Regions from separate parts of the Pseudomonas sp. TMB3-21 genome, predicted to be linked through region 2. Evidence: predicted binding sites of a transcription regulator. Region 2 holds the regulator's gene; each other region holds the start of a gene.
What was found. Region 2 encodes sigma-54, which starts transcription at its own class of promoters, with help from an activator protein. Its sites were predicted from a motif close to ANTGGCATNNANNTTGCTNT; they were not measured.
Positions count from the first base shown of each region.

Region 1 (10,030 bases), 620 kb from region 2:
GGAATTCGAGAGAGAGGTAATAAACCCGTTTCTGACCTTTGCGGTAGATCTGCCGGGTGTGGTCCATCCAGTGCTCGACCATGTGATCGCGCGCGGCGAGCGCAATGGCTTCGAACCAGTCGTGGTCGAAGGCGTGATCCGGGTCTTTGCCCACCGCGTAGGTGAGTTTGGTCAAGACGGCGTCGCGAAATGCGGCCACCTCTGCTTCGCGAACTAGTGGTTCTTGAGTCATCGATAGGACCTCGAGCGAGCGTGAAGTTTCTGAGCCTAGACGCTCTGACAGGTTGCCGGGGCTCTTGTTCGGCAGTTTTCCCTGATAGTGCGAAATCCGTCGTCATTACTTTGGCAGATGCCTGAATCAATGCAGGGGCCGTGCCGAAAGACCGGGCGTTTCGCATGATCCGGGAAAAAATCTGGCGAAAGGTTGTTCAAAAATCCACCAGTCCCGGTATGATCGCGCGCCCTGATGCACACGCTGGTAACAACCGATGATGAAGTCCAACCTGATCGCTGCCGCCGAGATTGATCGCCTCGATACCTGGGCCAAGTACTCTGCGCCTATGTGCGGCTCCTGCGTATCCAGCTGCTGCACGCTGCCCGTCGAGGTCAAGATCAAGGATCTGATCCGCATCGGCATCGTCGATGAGTTCGAGCGTGGTGAACCGGCGAAAAACATTGCCAAGCGTTTGCAGAAGGAAGGGATCGTCGAGCGCTACAACCAGAAATCGGAAATCTTCACGCTACAGCGCATGAGCAATAACGATTGCCTGTATCTGGATCGTAAAAGCCGTTTGTGCACGATTTATGAAAAGCGTCCTGATACTTGCCGCAATCACCCGAAGATCGGCCCGCGGCCGGGGTATTGCGCTTACAAGCCGAAGGAAGTGGCGCGCGAGACCAGCGAGAGCCGTCGTACTCTCGAGAAGTTCTGATCCAACATTTCGCCGCCTGCCCGGGCCTCATCGCGAGCAGGCTCGCTCCCACAGTGGCCGGTGGCGTTCACAAAATCGGTGCTCACCGCCGAGCCCTGTGGGAGCGAGCCTGCTCGCGATGAGGCCGACACAAACACCGTAAAAATCCCAGACAAACAAAAACGCCCCCGATCTCGCGATCGGGGGCGTTTTTTCAAGCGCTAACTAAGTCGAAACTCAGTTGCCGCTTTTCTTGGCAGCGCGGGTACGCTCGCTTTCGCCCAGGATCTTCTTGCGAAGACGGATGGACTTAGGAGTGACTTCGCACAATTCGTCTTCTTGAACGAATTCCAGAGCCTGCTCCAGGGTGAAACGGATAGGCGGAACCAGAGCGATGGTTTCGTCTTTACCCGAAGCACGCATGTTGTCGAGCTTCTTGCCTTTGGTAGGGTTAACGCCCAGGTCGTTGTCGCGGCTGTTGATGCCGACGATTTGACCTTCGTACACGTCTTCACCGTGACCCAGGAACAATTTGCCGCGAGCTTGCAGGGTTTCCAGCGAGTAAGTCAGAGCCTTACCGGTAGCAACCGAAACCAGCACGCCGTTCTGACGGCCGGACATGTCGCCGGACTTCATTACGTCGTAACGGTCGAAGATCGAGGTCAGGATGCCTGCACCGGAGGTCAGGGTCAGGAACTCGTTACGGAAACCGATCAAGCCACGAGCCGGGATGTTGTACTCAAGGCGCACACGGCCCTTGCCATCCGGAACCATGTTGGTCAGGTCGCCCTTACGGATACCGATCTGCTCCATGATCGAACCTTGCGATTCTTCCGGCAGGTCGATGGTCACGTTTTCGTACGGTTCGTGCTTGACGCCATCAACCATACGGATGATCACTTCCGGACGACCAACACCCATTTCGAAGCCTTCGCGACGCATGGTTTCGATCAGTACCGAGAGGTGCAGCTCACCACGGCCGGAGACTTTGAACTTGTCGGCGCTGTCGCCCTCTTCAACGCGCAGAGCAACGTTGTAGAGCAGTTCCTTGTCCAGACGTTCCTTGATGTTACGGGAAGTCACGAACTTGCCTTCTTTACCGCAGAAAGGCGAGTCGTTTACCTGGAAGGTCATGGAAACAGTCGGCTCGTCAACGGTCAGCGGCTTCATCGCTTCAACGTTCAACGGGTCGCACAGGGTGTCCGAGATGAACAGCTGATCGAAACCGCTGATGCAGACGATGTCGCCGGCAGCTGCTTCGTCAACGTCGATGCGGTGCAGACCGTGGTGGCCCATCAGCTTGAGGATACGACCGGTACGCTTCTTGCCGTCGGCGTCGATAGCGACAACCGGAGTGTTCGGCTTGATGCGACCACGAGCGATACGGCCAACGCCGATAACACCCAGGAAGCTGTTGTAGTCCAGAGCCGAGATTTGCATCTGGAACGGACCGTCACGGTCAACTTGCGGCGCAGGTACGTTGTCGACGATCGACTGGTACAGCGGGGTCATGTCTTCAGCCATGTCGGTGTGTTCCAGACCGGCAATGCCGTTCAGGGCCGAGGCGTAGACGACTTTGAAGTCAAGCTGTTCTTCGGTGGCACCGAGGTTGTCGAACAGGTCGAAGATCTGGTCCAGAACCCAGTCCGGACGCGCGCCTGGACGGTCAACCTTGTTGATCACCACGATTGGACGCAGGCCGGCTTCGAAAGCCTTCTTGGTCACGAAACGGGTTTGCGGCATAGGGCCGTCTTGAGCGTCAACCAGCAGCAGAACGGAGTCAACCATCGACATTACGCGTTCAACTTCGCCGCCGAAGTCGGCGTGACCCGGGGTGTCCACGATGTTGATGTGGAAGCCGTTCCAGTTGATGGCGGTGTTTTTCGCCAGAATGGTAATACCGCGCTCTTTCTCCTGGTCGTTGGAGTCCATCACGCGCTCGTCGTTGAGCTCGTTGCGCTCCAGGGTGCCGGATTGACGCAAGAGTTTGTCTACCAGGGTGGTTTTACCATGGTCAACGTGAGCAATGATGGCGATGTTGCGTAGATTTTCGATCACTTGTGTATCTCGATCAGAGGATTCGGTGTGCTGACAAGTCTTGGCAGCGATTAACAGTAGAGTCAGGCCTTGCCGTTACAGCTTTACGGCAGAGTCGGGGGGCCGGTGACGCAGGCCACAGGCAAACAGCCCCGGGCTCTTAGCTCGGTCGATAAACGCGCACATTGGCATGCCCCTCACTGAGCAAATGGTGGGCATGCAGGCGACTCATCACGCCTTTGTCGCAATACAGCAGGTACTGGCGAGTAGGGTCCAGTTCCTTGAAACGAGCGTTCAATGCATAAAACGGCATCGCTTGTACCTCAACGCCAGCGAGTTCCAGCGGCTCGTCTTCAACGGCATCCTGATGACGGATGTCGATGATGATCTGGCCCGCCAGTGCTTCGCTGACTTCTTCAATCTGCAAGTCCTGGCCCAATTCGTCGATCACGCGATCGATCGGCACCAGCTTGGCATTCTCGAGCGCACGCTCAAGGACTGCCATGTCGAATTCTTTCTCTTCATGCTCCACGCGCGGACGCTTGGCGTGGGTCTTGGGGTTAACCGAGATGACCCCACAGTATTCCGGCATGTGCTTGGCGAAATCGGCAGTCCCGATTTCGTTAGCCAGGTCGATGATGTCCTGCTTGTGACTGGCGATCAGCGGACGCAAGACCAGCTTGTCGGTCACGCAGTCGATCACGGACAGGTTCGGCAATGTCTGGCTCGACACCTGGGAAATCGCTTCACCGGTGACCAGCGCTTCGATTTCCAGCCGATCGGCAATACGGGAAGCAGCGCGCAACATCATACGCTTCAAAACTACACCCATATGACTGTTATCGACTTTCCCGAGAATTTCTCCCAGGACTTCCTCGAACGGCACACTGACAAATAACACGCGTTGGGAGCTGCCGTACTTCTTCCAGATGAAGTGCGCGACTTCCATAACGCCCAGTTCATGGGCCCGGCCGCCCAGGTTGAAGAAGCAGAAATGGCTCATCAGGCCACGGCGCATGATCTGGTAGGCGGCAACGGTGGAATCGAACCCGCCGGACATCAGCACAAGGGTCTGTTCCAGGGCACCGAGCGGGTAACCGCCGATGCTGTTGTGCTGGTTGTGGATCACGAACAACCGTTTGTCGCGAATTTCGATACGGACTTCGATTTCCGGCTCTTTCAGCGAGATTCCGGCAGCACCGCACTGACGACGCAGCTGGCTGCCGACGTATTTCTCGACGTCCATCGAAGTGAATTCATGCTTGCCGGCACGCTTGCAGCGCACCGAAAAGATCTTCCCGGCCAGCGCCTCACCGAAATGCAGTTTGCACTTGGCCACGATGTCGTCGAAGTCACCCAGCGGATATTCGTCGACCTGCAGGAAATGCGCGATACCCGGCATGCAGCTCAGGCGCTCGGTCATCTCCTTCAGTACTTTGGGCTCGGCCACGCGGGTTTCAAGCTCGAGATTGTCCCACACACCGTTCACCACCACCGCCGGGTCCAGGTCACGGAGCACGGTGCGGATGTTTTTGGCCAATTGGCGGATGAAACGCATCCGTACCGGGCGGCTTTTGATGGTGATCTCGGGGAAGACTTTTACGATTAGTTTCATGAAAACAGCGCGCGCTGGGCCAGCCGAAAAAGGGGGGCGCGGATTATAGCGGAAATTGCTCAAGGTTTAACCAGTTAATGTGCAGAAGGTTTTTGGCGCACCAAAACGGGTCATTCACAGATTAAAGCGCGACATTACAGGGCGATTAATTTAGCCTCGTCGCATAAATGGCCTTAATAAGCGTGATATTGGGGCAAAAAACCCATGCTGGGGCACTGGCATGCAATTTGCTCCCTTGTGAGGCAGGTTGCCTTGGCAGAGTATTCGCGCCGGCATCACAAACATTATCAGGGCCATCCACTACTAAAGCCCGAAGCCACCCGGAGGACACTATGTCGAAGTCGGTTCAACTCATCAAAGATCATGACGTCAAGTGGATTGATCTGCGCTTCACGGACACTAAAGGCACTCAGCATCACGTGACCATGCCGGCTCGCGACGCGCTGGATGACGCTTTCTTCGAAGAAGGCAAGATGTTCGACGGTTCCTCCATCGCTGGCTGGAAAGGCATCGAAGCCTCCGACATGATCCTGATGCCGGACGACACCACCGCCGTGCTCGACCCGTTCACCGAAGAGCCGACCCTGATTCTGGTCTGCGACGTGATCGAGCCGTCGACCATGCAAGGCTACGACCGCGACCCACGTGCGATCGCCAAGCGTGCCGAGGAATACCTGAAGTCGACCGGTATCGGCGACACCGTATTCGTAGGCCCAGAGCCAGAATTTTTCATTTTCGACGAAGTGAAATTCAAGTCCGACATCTCGGGCTCGATGTTCAAAATCTTCTCCGAACAAGGTTCGTGGATGTCCGACCAGGACGTGGAAGGCGGCAACCGTGGCCACCGTCCAGGCGTCAAAGGCGGCTACTTCCCGGTTCCGCCGTTCGACCACGACCACGAAATCCGTACCTCCATGTGCAACGCCATGGAAGAGATGGGCCTGGTCATCGAAGTTCACCACCACGAAGTGGCGACTGCCGGCCAGAACGAAATCGGCGTGAAGTTCAACACCCTGGTTGCCAAGGCTGACGAAGTTCAGACCCTGAAGTACTGCGTACACAACGTTGCTGATGCATACGGCCGCACCGCGACCTTCATGCCCAAGCCTCTGTACGGCGACAACGGTTCGGGCATGCACGTCCACTTGTCCATCGCCAAAGATGGCAAGAACACTTTCGCTGGCGAAGGTTATGCCGGCCTGTCCGACACCGCTCTGTACTTCATCGGCGGCATCATCAAGCACGGTAAGGCCCTGAACGGCTTCACCAACCCGTCGACCAACTCCTACAAGCGTCTGGTCCCAGGTTTCGAAGCACCGGTCATGCTGGCCTACTCGGCTCGCAACCGTTCCGCCTCGATCCGTATTCCATACGTGTCCAGCCCTAAAGCTCGCCGTATCGAAGCACGCTTCCCGGATCCGGCAGCCAACCCGTACCTGGGCTTCGCTGCACTGCTGATGGCTGGCCTGGACGGCATCCAGAACAAGATCCACCCAGGCGACGCTGCTGACAAAAACCTGTACGACCTGCCGCCTGAAGAGGCGAAAGAGATCCCACAAGTTTGCGGCAGCCTGAAAGAAGCCCTGGAAGAGCTGGACAAGGGTCGTGCATTCCTGACCAAAGGCGGCGTGTTCTCCGACGATTTCATCGACGCTTACATCGCGCTGAAAAGCGAAGAAGAAATCAAGGTTCGCACCTTCGTACACCCACTGGAATATGAGCTGTACTACAGCTGCTGATCCAGTAGCGCCTGCGCAAGCGGCGTGACAAAAGAGGCCTCCTTCGGGAGGTCTTTTTTATGGGCGGGATTCAGGCCTGACGCAGACCTGTGGGAGCGAGCCTGCTCGCGAATGCTGTCTTTCAGTCAAGTTCTCTATCGACTGACACGGCCTCATCGCGAGCAAGCCCGCTCCCACAGGGGTTGGGTGGTGTTTGGACGAGTGGGTCAATCATGCCCAAATGTTAACCGCTTGGGTCTACCGCCACCCGTGGCCTATGCTGCAAGCCAACGCTTTGAGATCGGGTCGATGTTATGGGTCGTGGTTTTCTATTCATCCTGCTGCTGATCGCCCTGCCCGCCGCAGCGCAGATCTACAAGTACACCGACGCCGCCGGCAATACCGCCTACAGCAATCAGCCACCCGATGGTGTCAAGGCCGAAGCAGTCGAGCTGCCGCCACTCAACAGCATTGAGTCGCCACCGACGACAGCACCTGCGCCCCCCCCCGAAGCCGACAGCAGCGAGCAATTACAAAGCGCGTACGAGGTGCTTGAGCTGACCAACCTGCCAACCACCGAAGCCCTGCGCGCCAACAACGGCACGTTTACCGTGAATGTACTGATCAAGCCGCGCCTGCAAGGCTCTCATCTGTTCAGGCTGTTGCTGGACGACCAGCCCTATGGTCAGCCGAGCAACGTGCCAATCCTGCAACTGGTCAACATTGATCGCGGCACCCACAGCCTCGCGGTGCAAGTCATCAGCGGCGAAGAGGTGGTTCAACAAAGCCCATCCGTCACCTTCACCGTTCAGCGGGTGCATACGCCGTGAGGTGGTGGCTCCTGATCGCTTGCCTGAGTTCGCTACCGGTTTCGGCAGAGGTTTTCACGTATATCGATGCCCAGGGTAATCGGGTTTTCACCGACCAGCCCGGTTCGGGCAACGCCAAACGTGTACCGCTGGCGCCGAGTAATCGCATGTCCGCCAACCCGACCGGCGCTGCGCCGGCGGCGGTAGAAAAAACACCGAAGGCCAAGCCACTGCTCCACTACAACATGCTGCGGTTGTTGATTCCCGAACCCGACGCCACCGTCCGCAGCACTGCCGGCGAAGTGATCGTCACTGCCACCAGTGAACCCGGCCTGCAACGCGGCCATCGGTACCGTTTGCTACTCGACGGCCAACCCACCGGCGAACCTGGCCCCAGCCCGGTGTTTGCGCTGACCGATATCGATCGTGGCACGCATAACCTGTCGGTCGAAATCGTCGACGAGCAGGGACGCACCGTCGAGCGCACCGCCAATCAACCCTTCCACATGCTGCGTATTTCCCTCGCACAGAAACGCCAAGTCAAACCCTGCGCCCTCGCCGATTACGGCCACAGACCGGAATGTCCGCTCAAGGACAAACCCAAAGAAGAAAAAAATCCCTTTCTGCGATTCTTTTAACGTCACGAGAGTTTGCGCACTATGTTGGTGCGATACGCTGCCCAACAACCTTATCGCAACCCATTTTGGTTCGAAAGTACCCGTCAGAGCTGGCAGAACGCCACGCAAACGAGCGTTAAACGCCGGTTTCAGGGGTTAAACGCTTCTTTTCGGAGCCTTGGTTTGGTTTTTGCATTTTCACTGCATCGGCGCGTTATTCCCGCGCATGCCCTGCTCCAAAAGAGGTCCTGATGACCATAAGCGACGCACTGCATCGATTGCTGCTCGATAACCTGACCACCGCCACCATTCTGCTCGATGCCGAGCTGCGTCTGGAATACATGAACCCGGCGGCGGAAATGCTTTTGGCCATCAGCGGCCAGCGAAGTCATGGTCAATTCATCAGCGAACTGTTCACTGAATCGCCCGAGGCGCTCAACTCACTGCGTCAGGCCGTCGAACAGGCGCACCCGTTTACCAAACGCGAAGCGATGCTCACTGCCCTGACCGGTCAGACCTTGACGGTCGATTACGCGGTAACGCCAATCCTCTCCAACGGCGCCACCCTGCTGCTGCTGGAAGTGCACCCGCGCGATCGCCTTTTGCGGATTACCAAGGAAGAAGCGCAGCTGTCGAAGCAGGAAACCAGCAAGATGCTGGTTCGCGGACTCGCTCATGAGATCAAAAACCCGCTGGGCGGGATTCGCGGCGCGGCGCAGCTGCTGGCTCGCGAACTGCCTGAGGAAAGCCTGCGCGATTACACCAACGTGATCATCGAGGAAGCCGATCGCCTGAGGAATCTGGTCGACCGCATGCTCGGCTCGAACAAATTGCCATCACTGGCCATGTGCAACGTTCACGAGGTGCTGGAACGGGTTTCGCACCTGGTCGAGGCCGAAAGCCAGGGTTGCATCACCTTGGCGCGCGACTACGACCCGAGCATCCCTGACGTATTGATCGATCGTGAACAAATGATTCAGGCCGTATTGAACATCGTCCGCAACGCGATGCAGGCCATCAGCAGCCAGAACGAATTGCGCCTGGGCCGCATCACGCTGCGCACCCGCGCCATGCGCCAGTTCACCATCGGCCACGTGCGCCATCGCCTGGTGACCAAGATCGAAATCATCGACAACGGTCCTGGCATTCCTGCCGAACTGCAGGAAACCATTTTCTTCCCAATGGTCAGCGGCCGTCCGGACGGTACCGGGCTAGGCCTGGCCATTACCCAGAACATCATCAGCCAGCACCAGGGCCTGATCGAGTGTGAGAGCCACCCAGGCCACACCACGTTCTCGATCTTTCTGCCACTGGAACAAGGAGCCACATCGACATGAGCCGTAGTGAAACCGTGTGGATCGTCGATGACGACCGATCAATTCGTTGGGTCCTGGAAAAAGCCTTGCAACAGGAAGGCATGACCACGCAAAGCTTCGATAGCGCCGATGGTGTGATGAGCCGCCTGGCCCGCCAGCAGCCGGACGTGATCATTTCCGACATTCGCATGCCCGGCGCCAGCGGCCTGGACCTGTTGGCGCGGATTCGCGAGCAACACCCACGTCTGCCGGTAATCATCATGACGGCGCACTCGGATCTGGACAGCGCTGTCGCGTCCTATCAGGGTGGTGCATTTGAATACCTGCCCAAGCCGTTCGACGTTGATGAAGCAGTGTCCCTGGTCAAACGGGCCAATCAGCACGCTCAGGAGCAACAAGGCCTGGAAGTACCCGTCGCCTTGACCCGTACGCCGGAAATCATCGGCGAAGCGCCGGCGATGCAGGAAGTGTTTCGCGCCATCGGCCGCTTGAGTCACTCCAACATCACCGTGCTGATCAACGGCGAATCCGGCACCGGCAAAGAACTGGTGGCCCACGCCCTGCACCGTCACAGCCCGCGTGCAGCTTCACCGTTTATCGCCTTGAACATGGCGGCGATTCCGAAAGATTTGATGGAATCCGAGCTGTTCGGCCACGAAAAAGGCGCGTTCACCGGCGCGGCCAACCTGCGTCGCGGTCGTTTCGAACAGGCTGACGGCGGCACGCTGTTTCTGGATGAAATCGGCGACATGCCGGCGGATACGCAGACTCGTTTGCTGCGCGTATTGGCCGATGGCGAGTTTTACCGCGTCGGCGGTCATGTGCCGGTCAAGGTCGATGTGCGCATCATCGCCGCGACACACCAGAATCTGGAAACCCTGGTACAGGCCGGTAAATTCCGTGAGGACTTGTTCCATCGTCTCAACGTCATTCGTATTCACATTCCACGGCTGTCGGACCGTCGTGAAGACATTCCGACCCTCGCCAGGCATTTCCTCAGCCGCGCA
Region 1 covers NZ_CM142718.1:1,266,488-1,276,517, forward strand. Annotated here, with positions in the region: gene ACYZTS_RS05855 (glycogen/starch/alpha-glucan phosphorylase) at 1-232, opposite strand, end outside; gene ACYZTS_RS05860 (YkgJ family cysteine cluster protein) at 492-932, shown strand; gene typA (translational GTPase TypA) at 1,149-2,969, opposite strand; gene thiI (tRNA uracil 4-sulfurtransferase ThiI) at 3,109-4,563, opposite strand; gene glnA (glutamate--ammonia ligase) at 4,896-6,302, shown strand; gene ACYZTS_RS05880 (DUF4124 domain-containing protein) at 6,596-7,111, shown strand; gene ACYZTS_RS05885 (DUF4124 domain-containing protein) at 7,108-7,728, shown strand; gene glnL (nitrogen regulation protein NR(II)) at 7,959-9,044, shown strand; gene ntrC (nitrogen regulation protein NR(I)) at 9,041-10,030, shown strand, end outside.
Region 1: the regulator sigma-54 is predicted to act here: its motif matches at 4,778-4,797, upstream of glnA (glutamate--ammonia ligase).

Region 2 (10,030 bases):
CGCTGTCCGGATCAACGCGGCGCCCTTGCATACATCGCCAGTAAACCAGCTCCGGCAGAAAATATAGCCGTATCTTTGGCGGGGTTGTTTTGGTTCTCATTATCATATAATAATAAATCTCATTGCCGAGCGAGCCCGGATCAGTCAAGCATTCGAATAGAACGTGATGCTACCGATCGTCGTCATCAACGCAACCGCTTTGGAGCTACATCATGGAGCACTGGAAACGCACGATCGAAAGGGCAAACCGTTGTTTCATGCTGGGCGAACTGGTTGATGCCCGGGAGGCGTACTTGCAGGCACTGGCGTTGGCTCAGGTGCTGTACGAACGCTGGGCAGATGCTGACGAAGCGGTGGCCGCTTGCGTAATTTCCCATCACAACCTCGCCGACCTGCATCTGCGTCTTAACCAGCCGGAAGAGAGCGCCGAATATCTGTGCGCAATCCATCAACGGTTGTTGCAGACCATGCAGGACCCGCGACTGGCCCCGGCACTGCGCGAAGCGGCCCTGCGTCAAAGCAGCAAAACCTACGTCGAGCTGCTGAATTTCATCAGCGAACACGGCGAATATCCACGCACTCACCGGCTGCTGCATATCGGTGCTGCGTTGCCCCCCGCGCCTGTCCATCATGGAGTCCATTGAAATGGCTTTTACCCTGCCTGCCTTGCCCTACGCCTACGATGCCTTGGAGCCGCACATCGATGCGCAGACCATGGAGATCCATTACACCAAACACCACCAGACCTACATCAACAACCTCAACGCTGCTGTCGAAGGCACAGAGTTTGTCGAATGGTCAGTGGAGAAACTGGTCGCCAGTGTTAATCAGCTTCCGGAAAACCTTCGCGCTGCCGTGATCAATCAGGGCGGCGGCCACGCCAACCACTCGTTGTTCTGGAAGGTCATGACGCCCAATGGCGGTGGTAAACCCGACGGTGAACTGGGGAAGGCAATCGACGAGCAGTTGGGCGGTTTTGATAGTTTCAAGGAGGCGTTCACCAAAGCCGCTCTGAGCCGGTTCGGTAGCGGTTGGGCCTGGCTGAGCGTGACGCCGCAGAAAACCCTGGTTGTGGAAAGCAGCGGCAATCAGGACAGCCCGTTGATGAACGGCAACACACCGATCCTCGGGCTGGACGTCTGGGAGCATGCCTATTACCTGCATTACCAAAATCGTCGTCCGGAATACATCAGCGCGTTTTACAACGTGATCAACTGGCCTGAGGTCGCTGCGCGTTACCAAGCAGCGCTGGTTTAAGTCTCCTGCAAAAAATCCAGGGCTGACTATGGGCACTGAAACACTGGCGATCGGAAGTGGACGGATGTTTCGTTACGCGTTGGGATCGCTGTTGCTGCTGGCAGGCCTGACGTTATTGGGTGCTCAGGGGCTAGCCTGGCTAGACCTTGAGCCAAAACTGTTGCGCGCGCTGCAAGGCGGGGCCATCTGCGCTTTGGGCACTGCCCTTGGCGCAGTGCCGGTGTTAGTCATTCGGCAGATGCCCCAGGCGCTAAGCGATACGCTGCTCGGCTTCGGCGCTGGGGTAATGCTCGCGGCGACAGCCTTTTCGTTGATTGTTCCGGGGATTGCTGCAGCGCAGAATCTCGGCCTGACGCCCTGGACGGCCAGTGGCCTGATCAGTTTTGGCATCATGCTGGGCGCGTTCGGGCTGTTTCTGGTGGATCGCAAGGTGTCCGGCACGTCGCCGGAAATGCTCGTCGGTACCGTCGAGCATCCACCGATTCCACCGCGAATCTGGCTATTTGTGTTCGCGATCATTGCCCATAACATCCCTGAAGGCATGGCTGTTGGCGTGTCGGCTGGGGGAGGCTTGGTCGATGCCGATAGCCTGGCAATGGGCATTGCGTTGCAGGATGTGCCGGAAGGCTTGGTTATCGCGCTGGTATTGGCCGGGGCAGGGATGTCGCGGGTCAGAGCATTTTTGATCGGCGCGGCGTCAGGCCTGGTCGAACCGGTCTTTGCGCTGTTGTGCGCGTGGCTGGTGAGCCTGGCGCAATTGTTGCTGCCGCTCGGCCTGGCGTTAGCGGCGGGCGCCATGTTGTTGGTGGTTACCCATGAGGTTATCCCCGAGTCGCGGCGCAATGGTCACGACAAGCTGGCAAGCTTGGGGTTGCTGGTGGGGTTTTGCTTGATGATGGTGATGGATACAGCGTTTGGGTGATCTGCCGGATCAAAAGATCGCAGCCTCGGTTCCCTCGACAGCTCCTACAGGGCCTGCGCCGCTTCTTGTAGGAGCTGTCGAGGGAACCGAGGCTGCGATCTTTTCATTCACCTTCGTCAAAATAATTATTGATCAAATTAACCAGGGCTCGCAGCGCCTCGTCGGCTTCCTCGCCTTCGGTACTCAAATGGATCCTGGTCCCTTTGCCAGCAGCCAGCATCATCATGGCCATGATGCTTTTGCCATCTACCGTGGATTCCGGCGTACGACCCACCCGGATTGAGCAATCAGGGAACTTGCCAGCAACCCCGACAAATTTTGCAGAAGCGCGAGCATGCAGGCCCAGCTTGTTGATGATTTCGATTTCCAGAGCAGGCATCGCGATGTGAATCCTTTAGCTGAGGTCGCGGTGGCGGACCTGGACGTTCTTCAGGGTTTTTTGCAGAACCTTACCTAGACGTTCGGTCAGGTAGACGGAGCGATGGTGACCGCCGGTACAGCCAATCGCGATGGTGACGTAGGCGCGATTACTCGCAGCAAAACGCGGCAACCATTTGAGCAGATACGTTGAGATGTCCTGAAACATCTCCTCGACATCCGGCTGAGCGGCCAGATAATCGGCAACCGGTTGTTCCAGCCCTGAATGCTCGCGTAGTTCCGGCTTCCAGTAGGGATTTGGCAGGCAGCGCACATCGAATACCAGATCGGCGTCGACCGGCATGCCGCGCTTGAAACCAAAGGATTCCACCAGAAACGCAGTGCCAGGCTCCGGCTGATTCAACAAGCGGAGCTTGATGGTATCGCGCAGCTGGTACAGGTTGAGATTGGTGGTGTTGACCTTCAGATCAGCGAGGTCGGCAATCGGTCCGAGCAGTTTGGTTTCATCGCTGATCGCTTCGGCCAGCGAGCGATCGGCACTGCTCAGGGGGTGGCGCCGACGGGTTTCCGAGAAGCGCTTTAGCAAGGTTTCTTCGTCGGCATCCAGGTACAGGACATCACACTGGATGTGACGGCTGCGGACTTCTTCGAGCAGTTCCGGAAAGCGCGACAAATGACTCGGCAGATTCCGCGCGTCGATGGACACCGCAACCAGCGGCTGCGCCAGCTCGGTGTGAATCAGCGCCCGTTCGGCCAGTTCCGGCAGCAACCCGGCAGGCAGGTTATCGATGCAGTAGTAGCCGCTGTCTTCGAGAACGGCGAGCGCGGTACTTTTACCTGAGCCGGAGCGGCCGCTGACGATGATCATGCGCATGATTAGTGCCCGTTTTGCTCGTCCAGGACAACCTGATACAAGGCTTCATTACTCGGAGCGCTGCGCAGTTTTTCCCGCACTTCCTTGCGATCGAGCATGCTGGCGATCTGGCGAAGCAACTCCAGGTGAGCATCGGTTGCCTTTTCCGGGACCAGCAGGACAAACAGCAGGTCTACCGGGGCACCGTCGATGGCGTCGAAATCGATGGGGGCTTCCAGATGAACGAGCGCACTGATTGGTGCGGTGCAAACCTTGAGACGGCAGTGAGGGATGGCAATGCCGTTGCCAAAACCGGTGGAACCGAGTTTTTCACGGGCAACCAGAGCCTCGAAGACATCCTGCATTGCCATATCCGGCACTTCGCGGTGGATAAGGTTGGCGATCTGTTCGAGGGCTTTTTTCTTGCTGCCACCCGGCGCGTTCACTTGGGAACGGCCGGGGGTCAGGATGGTTTCTAGTCGGATCATGGATTGGGGGTGTTAACGACCGGTCGCGCCCTGGAGGAGGCTCTGGGTCTTTTCCTTATGCTTTTTGAGTTGGCGATCCAGCTTGTCAGTCAGCAGGTCGATGGCGGCATACATATCCGCATGCTCAGCGTTGGCGACTACTTCTCCGCCGGGAATATGCAGTGTGGCTTCGATTTTCTGTAGCAGTTTTTCGACATTCATCGTGACTTGCACGTTGGTGATCTTGTCGAAATGCCGCTCTAATCGGTCGAGTTTTTCGCCGATGTAGGTGCGAAGAGGTTCGGTCACTTCCAGTTGGTGTCCACTGATGTTGACTTGCATACAGCTTCTCCTTCGTTGCCAGTGCATAAAGCGGCAGGCTGGGTTGCCTGCCACTGGAACGCTGTAACGTGACTCTACATCAACCGCTTGCGTTCGCTCGAAGGCGCGATCCCGAGGGACTCGCGGTACTTGGCGACGGTGCGGCGAGCCACCTGAATGCCTTGTGCCTCCAGTAAACCAGCGATCTTGCTGTCACTCAACGGCTTTTTCTGATTTTCCGCCGCAACCAGTTTTTTGATGATTGCGCGAATCGCCGTGGACGAGCATTCACCGCCTTCGGAGGTGCTGACATGGCTGGAGAAAAAATATTTCAGTTCATAAATGCCCCGAGGGGTATGCATGAATTTTTGCGTGGTCACCCGGGAAATCGTCGATTCGTGCATGCCCACCGCCTCAGCGATGTCATGCAGCACCAACGGCTTCATGGCTTCGTCGCCATATTCCAGAAAACCGCGCTGATGCTCGACGATCTGGGTGGCAACTTTCATCAGGGTTTCGTTGCGACTCTGCAGGCTCTTGATGAACCAGCGCGCCTCCTGCAACTGATTGCGCATGAAGGTGTTGTCTGCGCTGGTGTCGGCGCGACGGACGAACCCGGCGTATTGGGCGTTGACCCTCAGTCGGGGCACCGATTCCTGATTCAGCTCCACCAGCCAGCGTTCACTGTCCTTGCGCACGATCACATCCGGCACGACGTATTCGGCTTCGCTGGACTCGATCTGCGAACCCGGGCGCGGGTTGAGGCTCTGTACCAGTTCGATCACCTGGCGCAGTTCATCTTCCTTGAGCTTCATGCGGCGCATCAGCTGGCTGTAATCGCGGCTGCCGAGCATGTCGATGTAATCGCTGACCAGCCGCTTGGCTTCGGTTAACCAGGGCGTCCTGGCTGGCAGCTGGCGCAATTGCAGCAGCAGGCATTCGCTGAGATTGCGGGCGCCGATACCGGCCGGTTCAAATTGCTGGATGCGGTGCAGAACGGCTTCGATCTCGTCGAGTTCGATGTCCAGTTCGGGATCGAAGGCCTCGAGGATTTCATCGAGGGTTTCGTCCAGGTAGCCCTGGTTGTTGATGCAGTCGATCAGGGTCACGGCGATCAGGCGATCGGTGTCCGACATTGGCGCCAGGTTCAGTTGCCACAGCAAATGGCTCTGCAGGCTTTCGCCGGCGGAGGTGCGGGTGGTGAAATCCCACTCGTCGTCGTCATTGCTCGGCAGGCTGCTGGCGCTAGTCTGGTAAACGTCTTCCCAGGCAGTGTCGACCGGGAGATCGTTGGGAATGCGCTCGTTCCAGTCCCCTTCCTCGAGGTTATCCACCGTCGGGGCGGTTTCCTGATAGGAGGGTTCCGAAACATCGGCGTTGGGCGGCTGTTCGACCTTGTCGGCCAAAGGGTCGGCGTTATCGAAATCGTCGCCTTCTTCCTGACGTTCGAGCATCGGATTGGACTCCAGCGCCTCCTGGATTTCCTGTTGCAGGTCCAGGGTCGACAATTGGAGCAGGCGGATGGCCTGTTGCAGCTGCGGTGTCATCGTCAGCTGCTGGCCCATTCTCAAGACTAGCGATGGTTTCATGGCAGGGGCTTAACACCTTATTCGCCGGCGCGCATGCGCCATCCACTACAGGGCGCCGAAGCGCCAAACTTAAGCAAATTATATGCCTGAAACTGAAGTGTTTGCCTAGAGCGCAGTAACAATAAAACACACAGAGGTGCTCAGTGCTCCAGGCGCTTGGACGACCAGCCAGACACCTCAGCGCTTACAGGCGGAACTCGTGGCCCAGATACACTTCCTTCACCAGATCGTTGGCCAGGATGGTGGCGGGGTCACCCTCGGCGATCAGTTGGCCATCGTTTACGATGTAGGCTGTTTCGCAGATATCCAGGGTTTCACGAACGTTGTGGTCGGTAATCAGCACGCCAATGCCCTTGGCTTTGAGGTGGTGAATGATTTGCTTGATGTCGCCAACGGAAATCGGGTCCACACCGGCGAAGGGTTCGTCGAGGAGGATGAATTTCGGATTGGTGGCCAGGGCACGGGCGATTTCCACGCGACGGCGTTCGCCACCGGACAGGCTCATGCCGAGGTTGTCACGAATGTGGCTGATATGGAATTCCTGCAGCAGGCTTTCCAGCTCCTTGCGGCGCGCGGTCTTGTCGAGTTCCTTGCGGGTCTCGAGAATGGCCATGATGTTGTCGGCCACCGAGAGTTTGCGGAAAATCGACGCTTCCTGCGGAAGATAGCCGATACCGGCCTTCGCTCGACCGTGCATTGGCTGGTGGCTGACGTCCAGATCGTCGATCAGTACGCGACCCTGATCGGCCTGAACCAGGCCCACGATCATGTAAAAGCAGGTGGTTTTGCCGGCGCCGTTAGGGCCAAGCAAGCCGACGATCTGACCGCTTTCGATGGACAGGCTGACGTCGCGCACGACCTGGCGGCTCTTGTAGCTCTTGGCCAGATGCTGGGCTTTCAGAGTTGCCATTAAGGGGCCTTCTGCTCTTCGGTTTTCTTCTTCGGCTGGATCACCATGTCAATGCGCGGACGCGACTCGGTGACCTTGCTGCCCGTAGCGCGACCGGCGCTGGCGAGCTTTTTGTTGGTGTCATAGACGATTTTTTCGCCCTGGGTGATGTTGCCATCCTTGTCGATGACCTTGGCGCGGTCGATCAGCACGACGCGGTCTTGCGAGGCGTGATACTGGATAGTCACCCCGTAGCCCTGCACCGGCTTGGTGTCGCCGGCCGTTTGCAGTTGCTCGAAGTAGGCGAGGTTGCCCACCGAAGTGACCACGTCGATGTCACCGGCCTGGGTGCGGGTCATGGTCACGGTATTTCCGGTGACCTTCATCGAGCCCTGGGTGATGATCACGTCACCCTTGTAGGTGGCAATACCGTTCTTGTCGTCCAGTTGGGCATCGTCCGCCTGGATGCGGATAGGCTGCTGTTGATCGTCCGGCAGAGCCCAGGCGCTCACGCTTCCCAGTGCTGCGCTCAGACCGAGCAAAATAGGGAGAGTTTTAACGAGCCTCATACTGTCCTCTTACGTTCGATAGCAGGTGTATCCTGCTTTCTTTTAAATACGCTTTCATTCCGTTACCAGTCGAGACACCGCCAGCGCCGTCGATTCTAACGGGTTGAGCGGTCTCCGCATATTGCCGCTGCGGGAACACTGTCATGCGGGTGGAAGTAATCAGGGTCTTACGGTCTTTTTCATCAAATCGGGTGATCCGCACCGAATCAATCAGCTCGACCTGAGTGCCGTCCGGGTTGACCTCGCCACGCTCGCTCTGAACATGCCACGGGAACTGGGTGCCGCGATACAGGTTCAAGTCCGGATTGGTCAACAGCGTTACTTCGGTCGCTTTCAAATGCTCGACCTTGTCGGAGGTCATTTCGTATTGCAGCTTGCCGTCCGGCAGGAATTGAACGCTGTGAGCGTTGATCGCGTAATAGTCGATTTCGGTTTCATCGACCTTGGCCACTGGCTTGTCGAGGAAGCGTTCCGGGCTGATGTTCCAGTAGCCGACCGCTGCAAATATAGCGGCGATGCAACTGAACATCAGGGTGTTGCGAAATTTCTTGCTCAGCATAGTTGGCTCACAGGTACGCGGCGTTGGCCGCATCAAGACGGCCCTGGGCGCGCAGGATCAATTCGCAGAATTCGCGAGCGGCACCTTCGCCACCACGGGCCTGGGTGATGCCGTGGGCATTTTCACGCACAAAGCTGGCGGCGTTAGCCACTGCCATGCCCAAGCCGACGCGGCGGATCACCGGCAAATCCGGCAGGTCGTCACCGAGGTAGGCTACTTGTTCATAGCTCAGGTCGAGCTGAGCGAGAAGCTCGTCCAGCACCACCAGTTTGTCTTCCCGGCCCTGATACAGATGGGGAATACCGAGATTCTTCGCGCGCCGCTCGACCACCGGGGTCTTGCGCCCACTGATGATAGCGGTCTGCACGCCGGCTGCCATCAACATCTTGATGCCCTGGCCGTCGAGCGTGTTGAAAGTCTTGAATTCGCTGCCGTCTTCAAGGAAGTACAGGCGACCGTCGGTCAATACGCCGTCGACGTCGAATACTGCCAGTTTGATCTGTTTGCCGCGTTGCAACAGGTCTGCGCTCATTACATTACTCCCGCACGCAGCAAGTCGTGCATGTTCAAGGCGCCGACCGGACGGTCGTCGCTGTCAACCACGACCAGTGCATTGATTTTATGGTCTTCCATGATTTTCAAAGCCTCGGCGGCGAGCATGTCGGCGCGGGCGGTCTTGCCGTGGGCGGTCATGACCTGATCGATGGTGGCGCTGTGAATATCGATGCTGCGATCCAGTGTGCGACGCAAATCGCCGTCGGTAAAAATCCCGGCGAGCGTGCCGTCGGCTTCCAGAATCACTGTCATGCCCAGGCCCTTGCGGGTCATTTCCATCAGCGCATCCTTGAGCAGGGTGCCGCGCTGAACGTGCGGCAGTTCCTGTCCGGCATGCATGACGTTTTCCACTTTCAGCAACAGGCGGCGCCCAAGCGCGCCGCCGGGATGCGAAAAGGCAAAGTCTTCGGCCGTAAAACCACGGGCTTCCAGTAGCGCCACTGCGAGGGCGTCGCCCATCACCAATGCAGCAGTGGTCGAAGAAGTAGGCGCCAGGTTCAACGGACAGGCTTCGTGCTCGACGTGGACGTTGAGATTGACTTCGGCAGCCTTGGATAAAGGCGAATTGGGGTTGCCGGTCATGCTGATCAACTGGATGCCCAGACGCTTGATCAGCGGCAGCAGGGTGACGATTTCATTGGTGGAGCCGGAGTTCGACAGGGCCAGGATGATGTCGTCGCGAGTAATCATGCCCATGTCGCCGTGGCTGGCTTCAGCCGGGTGCACGAAAAAAGCCGTGGTGCCGGTGCTTGCGAGGGTCGCGGCGATCTTGTTGCCGACGTGACCTGACTTGCCCATGCCGACCACGACCACACGGCCTTTGCTCGCCAGAATCATTTCGCAAGCGCGTACGAAATCTGCGTCGATTTGGGGTAGCAAGCCTTGGACGGCTTCCATTTCGAGGCGGATAGTGCGTTGAGCTGACTGAATCAGGTCGCTGGATTGGCTCATGTCTGAAATCGTATAGCCTGATGAAAAGGCGGCGATTATAGCGGCATTAAGTAAAACCCTCACGCAAGTTCGTCAGGCTTTGTCATTCCTTGTTGCGCTTAATACTTTGGTATGAACCTTCAACCCCGTCATGTGGCCGAAGAAGGCGGGCGTAGGCCTTGGGCGCTTGGCCTTTGCGGTGATATAGTTCGCCGCCAGTTCGGCCCGCCCGAATAGCTATGTGCTTTCGCCAGAAAGTCAGGCGTCCGAGTGAGAGGCTGCATCGCAAGGAGTTTAGATGAGTGCCGATAACGCCTACGCGGTCGAGCTGAAGGGACTGACCTTCAAGCGCGGTGCGCGCAGCATTTTCAATAATGTCGATATCCGAATACCGCGCGGAAAGGTCACCGGCATCATGGGGCCTTCCGGGTGTGGCAAGACCACATTGCTGCGGCTGATGGGCGCCCAGTTGCGGCCTACCAAGGGCGAAGTCTGGGTCAACGGTCAGAATTTGCCAAAATTGTCGCGCAGCGATCTTTTCGATGCGCGCAAGCATATGGGCGTGTTGTTTCAGAGCGGGGCGCTATTCACCGATCTCGATGTGTTCGAGAACGTTGCCTTTCCGCTGCGCGTGCATACCGAACTGCCGGAAGAAATGATCCGCGACATCGTCCTGCTCAAATTGCAGGCGGTGGGCTTGCGCGGTGCGATCGACCTGATGCCCGACGAGCTGTCCGGCGG
Region 2 covers NZ_CM142718.1:646,275-656,304, reverse strand. Annotated here, with positions in the region: gene ACYZTS_RS03160 (hypothetical protein) at 213-644, shown strand; gene ACYZTS_RS03155 (superoxide dismutase) at 646-1,257, shown strand; gene ACYZTS_RS03150 (ZIP family metal transporter) at 1,286-2,179, shown strand; gene ACYZTS_RS03145 (HPr family phosphocarrier protein) at 2,283-2,558, opposite strand; gene rapZ (RNase adapter RapZ) at 2,574-3,431, opposite strand; gene ptsN (PTS IIA-like nitrogen regulatory protein PtsN) at 3,434-3,898, opposite strand; gene hpf (ribosome hibernation-promoting factor, HPF/YfiA family) at 3,911-4,219, opposite strand; gene ACYZTS_RS03125 (RNA polymerase factor sigma-54) at 4,294-5,787, opposite strand; gene lptB (LPS export ABC transporter ATP-binding protein) at 5,972-6,697, opposite strand; gene lptA (lipopolysaccharide transport periplasmic protein LptA) at 6,697-7,245, opposite strand; gene lptC (LPS export ABC transporter periplasmic protein LptC) at 7,232-7,804, opposite strand; gene ACYZTS_RS03105 (KdsC family phosphatase) at 7,812-8,336, opposite strand; gene ACYZTS_RS03100 (KpsF/GutQ family sugar-phosphate isomerase) at 8,336-9,310, opposite strand; gene ACYZTS_RS03095 (ATP-binding cassette domain-containing protein) at 9,588-10,030, shown strand, end outside.

Region 3 (10,030 bases), 540 kb from region 2:
TGGCGATGTTGTTGCCGGTCACGTCCAGTTGTTTATTGGCTGCATAGAGACCGCTAAGGCCGATATTGAAAGACATATTCCACTCCTTTTGCCGGGTTAGTCGGCTCTATATACCAATGGTTTGAACTTTGGACAGGGCAATGCTGCCCAGCCCGGCCAGATTGAGCATCAATTCGCCGCCCGTCTGGCTGATCGTTACGCTGCTGACAGTCGCTGGCAGATTGGTTATCAGCGAGGTCGCCTTGTTGTCGATGTTGGCAGTGGCCGCAAAGGTATAAGTACCCGCCGGTGCCACTTCGCCCGCATCAGTCTTGCCGTCCCAAATAAAGCTGGCGTTGCCCGCCGACTGGCTGCCCATGTCGATGGTGCGGATAACCTTGCCTTCGGTGTTGGTGATCTTCAGCGTCACCGCATCCAGCGAGACCGGCACGGCAACGGTGCCGTTCAGGCTCTTGGAGGTATCGACCACGGCCTTGTCGCCCGGCGCGATGACGGAACGTCCGACCAGCGACGACGCCTGCAATGCCTGAGACGAGTTGTAGTTGCCGGCAATCCCGGAAACCGTGTCGTTCAGCGTGGTGATGCCTTCCAGGCTGCTGAACTGCGCCAACTGGGCAACGAACTCGCCGTTGTCCTGCGGCTCCAGCGGGTTCTGGTTTTTCAATTGCGTCACCAGCAATTGCAGGAACGCATCCTTGCCCAGTTCCTTCTTGCCCGTGGCGGTGCCGGTGGCCGACGCCAGGCTATCGTCTGTGGTGTTGGTCTTGATCGACGAATTGGCCAGGATGTCGTTGAGGCTGAAGCCACTGGTGGAATCGGTAACACTCATCTGAGTCGCCCCTTATCACTGACCGAGGGTCAGGACCTTCTGCATCATGGCTTTGGCGGTGTTCATCATTTCGGCGTTGGTCTGGAAAGAACGGCTCGCAGAAATCATGTCAGCCATCTCTTCCACCACATTGACGTTGGGGTAGTAGACGTAACCCTTGGCATCGGCCGATGGATGGTTCGGCTCGTAACGCGCATCCAGATTGCTCTGGTCTTCGACCACGCCCAGCACCTGCACACCCTGCCCTGCAGCGTCCTGGTTCTGAAACAGCGAATCGCTGCCGCCGGTCTGGCCGCCCTGGAACATGGTGGCGAATACCGGATGACGCGCGCGGTAGGTCTGGTCGATGCTCGACGAGACCGTCTCTGCGTTGGCGATATTACTGGCGACGGTGTTCAGGCGAGTGGTCTGGGCACTCATGCCGCTACCGGCAATGTTGAAAACGCTGGCGAGGGACATGAATTATTCTCCACGAAGGGCGGAAACCAGCCCTTTGAATTTGCTGTTGAGCAGGGTGAAGCTGGCCTGAAAGTTGACCGCGTTTTCGGCGTAGTTCGACTGCTCGATTTGCGCGTCCACGGTGTTCTGGTCGATCGACGGCTGCATCGGCGTGCGATACATCAGCGACTCGTCGCCATTGCCCAGGCCTTCGGCTTCGATATGACGGTTATTAGTCATGTTCAAGGCGAAAGAGCCGGTCTTGGTTTTCTCGTTCTGTGCGGCAAGCACTTTGGAGAAGTCCAGATCCCGAGCCTTGTAGTTCGGGGTGTCGGCGTTGGCGATGTTGTTGGCCAGGACTTCGGCACGCTGAGCGCGGAAGCCTAGGGCTTTTTCATGGATACCGAGCGCTTTATCGAAGCTGATGCTCATGTCGGGAAACCTTTGGGTGACCTGAATTTTCGTAAGTGAGACATAGCAAGCTGCGTGCCAATTTGAAAACGCCCGGAAACCGGGGCTTTGCGGGGAGCGGCGAAGCGGCAATGCCAGAAAAGCGGCAACGGATGTCCGCCGCCCGCCGCTTTTCTGCCGCTTATCACCCTCCAAAGAACACGACCTGCCCCTTGTAGGAGTGAGCCTGCTCGCGATCGCGGAGTTACAGCCGATAACATGTCGACTGACACGACGCCATCGCGAGCAGGCTCACTCCTACAGTGGCAGCGGTGCCAGGGAGGTGGTTGGCAGGCAAAAAAAAAACGGGAGCCGCTGAGGACTCCCGTTTTTCGTACCGCCAACCATCACTTCGCCTGGTAGATAATCCCCGGGCTGCACTGGACCATCTGGTAATGATCCGGCAAACCGTTCAGCGCTTCGGATGCGCCAAGGAACAGATAACCACCACGCTTCAACGTACTGTGGATACGCAACAGAATGTCCTTCTTCACCTCGGCAGAGAAGTAGATCAACACGTTGCGGCAGAACACGATGTCGAACTTGCCGAGGCTCGCATAGCTGTCCAGCAGGTTGAACGAGCGGAACTCCACGCGGCTCTTGATCGGCGCCTTGATCGCCCAGCGTCCCGCCCCTTTCGGGTCGAAGTAACGCTGCAGACGCTCGGGCGACAAACCACGGCCGAGCGCCAGGCTGTCGTACTCGCCGGTCTTGCAGTTGGTCAGCATGGTGCCGGACAAATCAGTGGCAACGATTTGCACACCTGACTTCAGCTGACCCATGTTGACCCGCTCGAACTCATCGATCGACATCGACAGCGAATACGGTTCCTGCCCCGACGAACACGCCGCCGACCAGATACGCAGACGCTGGCCCGGAGCGGCCTTGATCGCTTCCGGCAGCACCTTGTTCTTCAACACTTCAAACGGATAGGTGTCACGAAACCACAGGGTTTCGTTGGTCGTCATGGCGTCCACCACCATCTCGCGCAAACCGCTGCGCGGCTGGGTCTGGATGCGTTGAACCAACTCACCCAACGACTTGATGCCTTGCTGCTCCATCAGTTTGTTGAGACGGCTCGAGACCAGATACTGCTTGTTTTCACCGAGCAGAATGCCACAGGCTTTTTCCAGGAAGACCCGGAACTGTTCGAAATCCAAATTACCCGTAGACAAAGATGCCGCCTCTTAAATCGTGTTGACCGCCAGGGACAGAAGGTCCCTAGCTGTTATCTGCTGCTTTGATCCGGTTGACTACCCGGGATGCCAGGTCATCAGGACGGAACTTGGCGAGAAAGTCATCGGCTCCGACTTTCTTGACCATCGCCTGATTGAACACGCCCGACAACGAAGTGTGCAGGATGATGTGCAATTTTTGCATGCGTGGGTCGCTGCGGATTTCAGCCGTGAGTGTGTACCCGTCCATTTCCGGCATCTCGATGTCGGAAATCATCATCAGGAACTCTTCTTCCGGCTTCTTGCCCTCGTCAACCAGCTTGCGCAGGTAATCCAGCGCTTGCCGACCGTCGTTCAGCGCCACCACTTCGACACCGACTGTCTGCAGACAACGCGTGACCTGCTTTCGTGCCACTGAAGAGTCATCGACCGTCAATACCCGCAACGACAACGCCTTGTGCTGGGTTTCGACATCGACCACACCCACCGAAATCGCTTCCGGCGTTGGCGCTACTTCGGCCAGCACCTTTTCGACGTCGATGATTTCGACCAACTGATTGTCGACCCGAGTCACCGCCGTCAGGTAGTGATCGCGCCCGGTGCCCTTGGGCGGCGGATGGATCTCTTCCCAGTTCATGTTGACGATACGTTCCACCGAGCGCACCAGGAAACCCTGCGTCTTGGTGTTGTATTCCGTGATGATCACGAACGGATTGCTTTGATCTTTCAGTGCACCCGAACCGGTCGCCATCGCCAGATCGAGGATCGGAATGGTCGCCCCCCGGATACTGGCCACACCGCACACGACGGGACTGGACTTGGGCATCAGGGTCAGCTTGGGGCATTGCAGCACCTCGCGAACCTTGAACACGTTGATCCCGTACAGCTGCTGCCCGTCCAGACGGAACAACAACAGCTCAAGGCGATTCTGCCCCACCAGTTGCGTGCGCTGGTTTACTGAATCCATTACCCCAGCCATGCCCAGACTCCTACATCAACGCTCTAAGTGTGTTGCGACGCACATTCATCACTAAACGGCACGGCGCTTGCTTTTTAACCCGTATGAACTCAGAACCGACATTTTTCCGACGCCTGACATCAACCTTGCGCAGATTGCTCTGTGCGATGTCGGCCGTCTGCCTGTTCAACGCTGGCAGCCCTGCCCATGCTGACGCGGTTACCTTGCCTGATATGCTTATCGGCGTGACCCAGGGCTTTCTTGAATTCACCGTAGAGGACTATCTGGCAACCAGTCAAACGGAAGGCCGCTACGAGATACAGGTCAACCAGCTTGATCCAAGGTTGCGCATGCCCATGTGCGACAAGGAATTGACAGCGTCTCTGGAGAGTCCGGCGAAGCCACTGGGACGGGTAACGGTCAAGGTTCGCTGCGAGGGTGCCTCGCCCTGGACGGTGTTCGTACCCGCTCAAGTCCGCCTGTTTCGAGAGATTGTGACGACCACTCGTCCGTTAAGACGTGCCGATATTGTTCAGCCCGAAGATGTCGGGATGCGTGAACGCGACATCAGCCTGATCAGTCAGGGCTACCTGACCACGCTGGACCAGGCGATCGGGCAACGATTGACCCGACCAATGGTCGCCGATCAGGTCATTACGCTGGTCCACCTGGAGCAGGCCGAAGTCATTCGCAAAGGCGATCAGGTAGTGATCACCGCCCGCAGCGGCACGCTCAGCGTGCGCATGCCCGGCGAGGCCATGGCCAACGGTGGCATGAGCGAGCAGATTCGCGTAAAAAACCTCAACTCCAAGCGAGTCATCAAGGCGCAGGTCACCGCGCCTGGCCAAGTGGAAGTGTCCATGTAGGATTCTCTGCCGGTGAAAAGTGGCGTTGCCCGAGGCTGTTCCCTAAACTGTGCCTATGCAGAGAATTGCTGGCGCGTGCGGGCTCATTTCTTGAAAAATGGGCCTAAAGTTTTCCAAGGGAGAGCCGAAAACATGGCAAGCGTCCAAATACCTAGAGGTTTTTACGATCATGGTCATTGATTTCAGCCGTTTAAACAGCTCCTCGCCACTAACGGGCACTACACGTACCAGCGCCACCAAGGACGTTGCCGAAGCAGGCAAATCCGCGCCGCTGACTACCCCGGCCGAACAGGCCAATGCCACCAAGAGCGGGGAATCGGTACACCTCAGCAATGAGGCTCAACAGTTGCAGAAGGTCACTGACAAGCTGCGCGATCAGCCCGCCGTAGACAAAGCCCGTGTGGCCGAGTTGAAAGCCGCGATTGCCGATGGCAGCTATAAAGTCGACAGCAACCGTGTAGCCAGCAAACTGCTCAACTTCGAAGCCCAGCGCTAGGCCACCGCCTGCGCCAGGCTTTTGGACGCTTAAACCCCAAGGCCAGCCATGCACGACACTAATCTACTGCAACTGATCACCGACGACTTTGCTCCAGCGCAACATTTGCTGGAGTTATTGCAAACCGAATCCATCGCCTTGCACGGTCGCGACATGCCTTTGCTCGAAGAAATTCTGGCGCAGAAGCAGGCAATGATCATTCTGCTTGAACAGCATGGCCGCAAGCGCAGTGAACTCCTCGCCAGTCTCAACCTGCCGACCGATCGCAGTGGTCTGGAGCAACTCGCCAGCCAGTCGAGCATCGGCGATCAGTTATTGGCGCAGAGTGACGTGTTGACGGATCTTCTGGCTCAATGCCAGGCCGCAAACGGCAACAACGGCCAATCGATTCTGGTCCAGCAGGCGGCGACCGCCAATCAGCTGAAAATCCTCACCGGCGGTGAACCGCCAGCACTTTATGATGCCCGTGGATCTACCGCCAAGCTGTCGAAGCCTCGGCCGCTCAGCCAGGCTTGAAGCTGCTATTGCCCTCGCCCTATCAAGACGCGACACTTGCTGGCAATATACTGGCCAGCCGTAGTCTTATTCTGTCTGGAGATTGATGAACCGTGTCCAATGCCCTCAACGCGGAAGATGCGCCGCAGCCACCCAAGGTGCTTAGCACACCGTTGGAAATCTCCGGCAACCTGCGCCAGCTGCAAGACAGTCATGACCCGTTGATCATCACCTTTCTGGAGCGTACCCATCGCTTCCAGAGCTATCTGGTTGATGTTGACCGGGACAGTGGCACCATCGCTTTCGATGAAATGATCCCGCGTGATGGCGAACGCTTTTTGCTGGCCGGCGAACCGTTCAAGGTCGAAGGTTTTCACGACGGTGTGCGCATCGCCTGGGACAGCAACGGCCCCTTGAGCCTCGATGAATCGGGCGACAGTCGCTGCTACCGCGGGCCTTTGCCTGACGAGGTGGTTTACCACCAACGTCGCAATGCGTTTCGCGCAGCGTTGAAACTCGCGCAATTGGTGAGCGTCGATCTGGACGGCGAGAAGCTGAAGAAACCCATCAGCGGCAAGCTGCTCGACATCTCGGCTACCGGTTGCAAGTTGCGTTTCGAGGGTGACATCACCAGCAGTTTGCAGCTTGGTCAGGTTTACGACCGCTTCGCCGTTGACCTGCCGTTTGGCAAGATGAGTGCTCCGGTCGAGTTGCGTTATCTGCACTTTGAAGAAAAAATCTCCACCACCTTCGCCGGCATCCGTTTTCATAACATGAGCGGCCTGGTGCAGCGTCAAGTCGAGCGTTTCGTCTACCAGTTGCAGCGTGAAGCACGACGCTTCGACAAAGACGACTTCTGATACGCAGCTCCATCAAAAACGGGCAGTCCCTTGCGGTGACTGCCCGTTTTTTTATGCCTTCGCTTTTATCACGCCAGCAGGTTAAGGCCTGGCCTCGGTAAAACTCTGCTCGCGCCCCGCGTCCGGGTCTTCCGGCGGCGTTTCTGTCTCGGGCGCAGGTTCCGGCTCTGGCTCCGGCTCTGGTTCCGGCTCAACAGGGTTATGCATCTGCTCGTGCACCACTTGCTCATCAACCCGCGGGTCGAGGCAGGCCACCAGCGGCGAACTCGACATGCTGTCCGGCATGGCGACGTGATGCAGCGGCGCATCCTCCACCTGATGCAGGTTAGTGACCGCTTTCGGACGGATCCGCCAGACCAGCACCAAGGCAAAGAAACTGAAGAACGCATAGAGCATCTGACTGCCCAACACTTTCATCAATACACCGGCCACCAACGGTCCGATGCTCGCGCCGATGCCGTAAGTCACCAGCAGCATGGCCGTCAGCGATACCCGGCGATCTGCCTCGACATGGTCATTGGAAAACGCCACCGCCAGTGGATACAGGCAAAATTTTACCAATGAACAAATGAAGCCAGTGACGAACAACACCTCCAGCGGCACATCTTTCATGATTGCCAGCGGCAACGCCGCCACTGCCAGCACCAGCGCAAAACAGCGAATCAACAGCGCCCGGTCATAACGGTCCGACAGCCAGCCCAACGGCCACTGCACCAGTAGCCCGGCAAAAATGCAGCTACCCATGAACAGACCGACCTGTTCGGTGCTCAGCCCCTGTTGCGAGGCATACAGTGGCGCCAGACCGTAGAACGAGCCGATGATCAACCCCGCGCCCATCACCGTGCTCAATGACTGCGGCACGCGTTTCATAAAGAACCGCGGTTCCATGGGGGCCGGATGCAGTGCCGCCGGGTGAATCCGCTGGGTCAACGTCACCGGCACCAGGCACAGGGCGAAGCACAGCGCGACCAGCATCAGCAGTTCCGGACCGAGGCCCGGATGCATGACCAGAATCAGCTGACCCAGCACCAGCCCCAGATAAGAAGCAATCATGTAGCCGCTGAACACCGCCCCGCGTTGCGACGCTTCAGCCTGCTCGTTCAGCCAGCTTTCGATGACCATGTATTGGCACATCATGCCGAGGCCGACGATGACCCGCAGGAATATCCACGCCGGCAGCCAGTCCACCAGACCATGGCCCAGCACCGCCGCGCCGACGATCCCGGCGCAGGCCGAGTACGCTCGAATATGCCCGACCCGGGCGATCAACCGATGGCCGATCTTGCCGCCCAGTACCAGGCCAAAATAGTTGGCCGCCATCAACGCGCCGACCCACAGGCTGTCGACATTGTCGGCAGCCAGGCGCAGGGCAAGGTAAGTGCTGAGCAAACCAGAGCCGATCAGCATCATCAGCGAGGAGAAATACAGCGCTCGAAAAGGTTTCCAGATTTGGCGCATCGGCGTTCCGAGCGGCTCCTTGCAGTGAGTCACTCTGTGGGAGCAAGGCTTGCCCGCGATGACGGTGTGTCAGTCAACATGAATGTTGAATGTACCAACGTCTTCGCAGGCAAGCCTCGCTCCTGCAGAAATGGAGTTCGGGCTATCCGAAAAGATAGCCTGATGACGACGAATCGTCAGGCCTGGGCGGCCAGAACACGGCGCTCCCAGGGAGTAATTTCATCGAAGAAGCTGGTCAATTCCATGGACTTCGAAGCGACGTAGCCTTCGATGAACTCCGTGCCGAACAGTTCCTTCGCCAATTGACTACGCTTCAGACGCTCGAGAGCGGCGTGCAAGGTACACGGTAACGAAAGATTGTCCGGCACCTCGAATACGCCCTGAATCGCCTCGCTGGGCTCCAGCTTGTGCTCGATGCCATATAAACCGGCGGCCAGGCTCGCGGCGATGGCCAGGTATGGATTGGCATCGGCCCCCGGCAAGCGATTTTCGACCCGACGAGCGGCCGGCGAACTGGCCGGAATGCGCAGTCCGGCGGCGCGGTTGTCGTGTGACCAGCAGGCATTATTCGGCGATGCGAAGGGATGGCACAGGCGCTGGTACGAGTTGACGTTCGGCGCAAACAACGCGGTAAAGTCGGCCATGCCGGCCTGCTTACCGCCGATAAAGTGACGGAAGGTCGCGGTCGGTTCTCCTTTATCGTCGCTGAACACATTACGCCCGCTGCCGATCTCGACGATGCTCTGATGAATGTGCATCGAGCTGCCCGGGGTGTGCGCCAGCGGCTTGGCCATGCAGACCACGGTCAGGCCATGCTTGAGCGCAACTTCTTTGAGCAGATGTTTGAAAAGGAATGTCTGGTCGGCCAGCAACAGCGGATCGCCGTGCAGCAAGTTGATCTCGAACTGGCTGACGCCCATTTCGTGCATGAACGTGTCGCGGGGCAAATCAAGGGCCGCCATGCATTCATAGACTTCACTGAAGAAGGGACGCAAGCCGTTGTTGGAGCTGATGCTGAACGCCGAATGACCGTCTTCGCGTCGGCCGTCCAGACCCACCGGCGGCTGAAAGGGTTGGTTGGGATCGGTGTTCGGCGCAAAGACAAAAAATTCCAGCTCGGTCGCCACCACCGGCGCCAGGCCCAGCGCCGCGTAACGGGCGATGACCGCTTTGAGCTGGCCACGGGTCGACAGGTTGGAGCTTTCGCCGGTCAGCTCATCGGCGTCGCAGATGGCCAGGGCGCGTGGTTGCTTGCTCCAGGGCAAGCGGTGGATCTGTGCAGGGTCGGCGATCAACGCGAGGTCGCCGTCATCGCTGCCGTAGAACCGTGCCGGCGGATATCCGCCCATGATGCATTGCAGCAATACGCCCCGCGCCAGCTGCAAACGTCGTCCTTCGAGGAAACCCTCGGCGGTCATTACCTTACCGCGTGGTACGCCGTTCAAATCCGGCGTGACACATTCAATCTCATCAATGCCGGCCAATCGCTGCGCGAGTGAACCCTGGCCATCGGTTGTCATGACGCAATCCTTGTTGTTGTACGAGCCGCGAACGGCGACCTGCACAAAATAGGCTCCGCGTGTTCAGAATATCAAGCAGCTAAAACAAAAAGAAATATCAAGGCAGACACAGGCGGAACACGCCGCCGCCCAAGGCTCCGCCATTGCTGATCTCGGTGTGCCCGCCAATGCCATTGCGCTGATGTAACGCGGCAATGCGGCCGGCAAAATACAAGCCCAACCCTGTGCTGCCGCTGCTGTGATTGATGCCTTGCACGTAATCGGCCTGGCGCTCGATCATTTCTGGCGGGTAACCGTCACCGTCGTCGTTGACGGTCAATACCAACTGACCGGCTTCATCGCTGACGCTGATCAGCAGCGCATGGCGCGCGAAACGAATGGCGTTGTTGATGGTGTTGGCCAGCACTGAGGCGATCAATTCGCGGTCGAAAAAACCCAGCGGGCACAGCGGATCGACCTCATAGGTGGCCATGATCCCGCGACTG
Region 3 covers NZ_CM142718.1:110,786-120,815, forward strand. Annotated here, with positions in the region: gene flgE (flagellar hook protein FlgE) at 1-76, opposite strand, end outside; gene flgD (flagellar hook assembly protein FlgD) at 107-829, opposite strand; gene flgC (flagellar basal body rod protein FlgC) at 845-1,288, opposite strand; gene flgB (flagellar basal body rod protein FlgB) at 1,292-1,699, opposite strand; gene cheR (protein-glutamate O-methyltransferase CheR) at 2,065-2,892, opposite strand; gene ACYZTS_RS00705 (chemotaxis protein CheV) at 2,939-3,871, opposite strand; gene flgA (flagellar basal body P-ring formation chaperone FlgA) at 3,955-4,716, shown strand; gene flgM (flagellar biosynthesis anti-sigma factor FlgM) at 4,886-5,212, shown strand; gene ACYZTS_RS00720 (flagella synthesis protein FlgN) at 5,261-5,728, shown strand; gene ACYZTS_RS00725 (flagellar brake protein) at 5,821-6,567, shown strand; gene ACYZTS_RS00730 (MFS transporter) at 6,649-8,025, opposite strand; gene ACYZTS_RS00735 (glutamine synthetase family protein) at 8,202-9,443, opposite strand; gene ACYZTS_RS00740 (sensor histidine kinase) at 9,643-10,030, opposite strand, start outside.
Region 3: the regulator sigma-54 is predicted to act here: its motif matches at 1,742-1,761, upstream of flgB (flagellar basal body rod protein FlgB).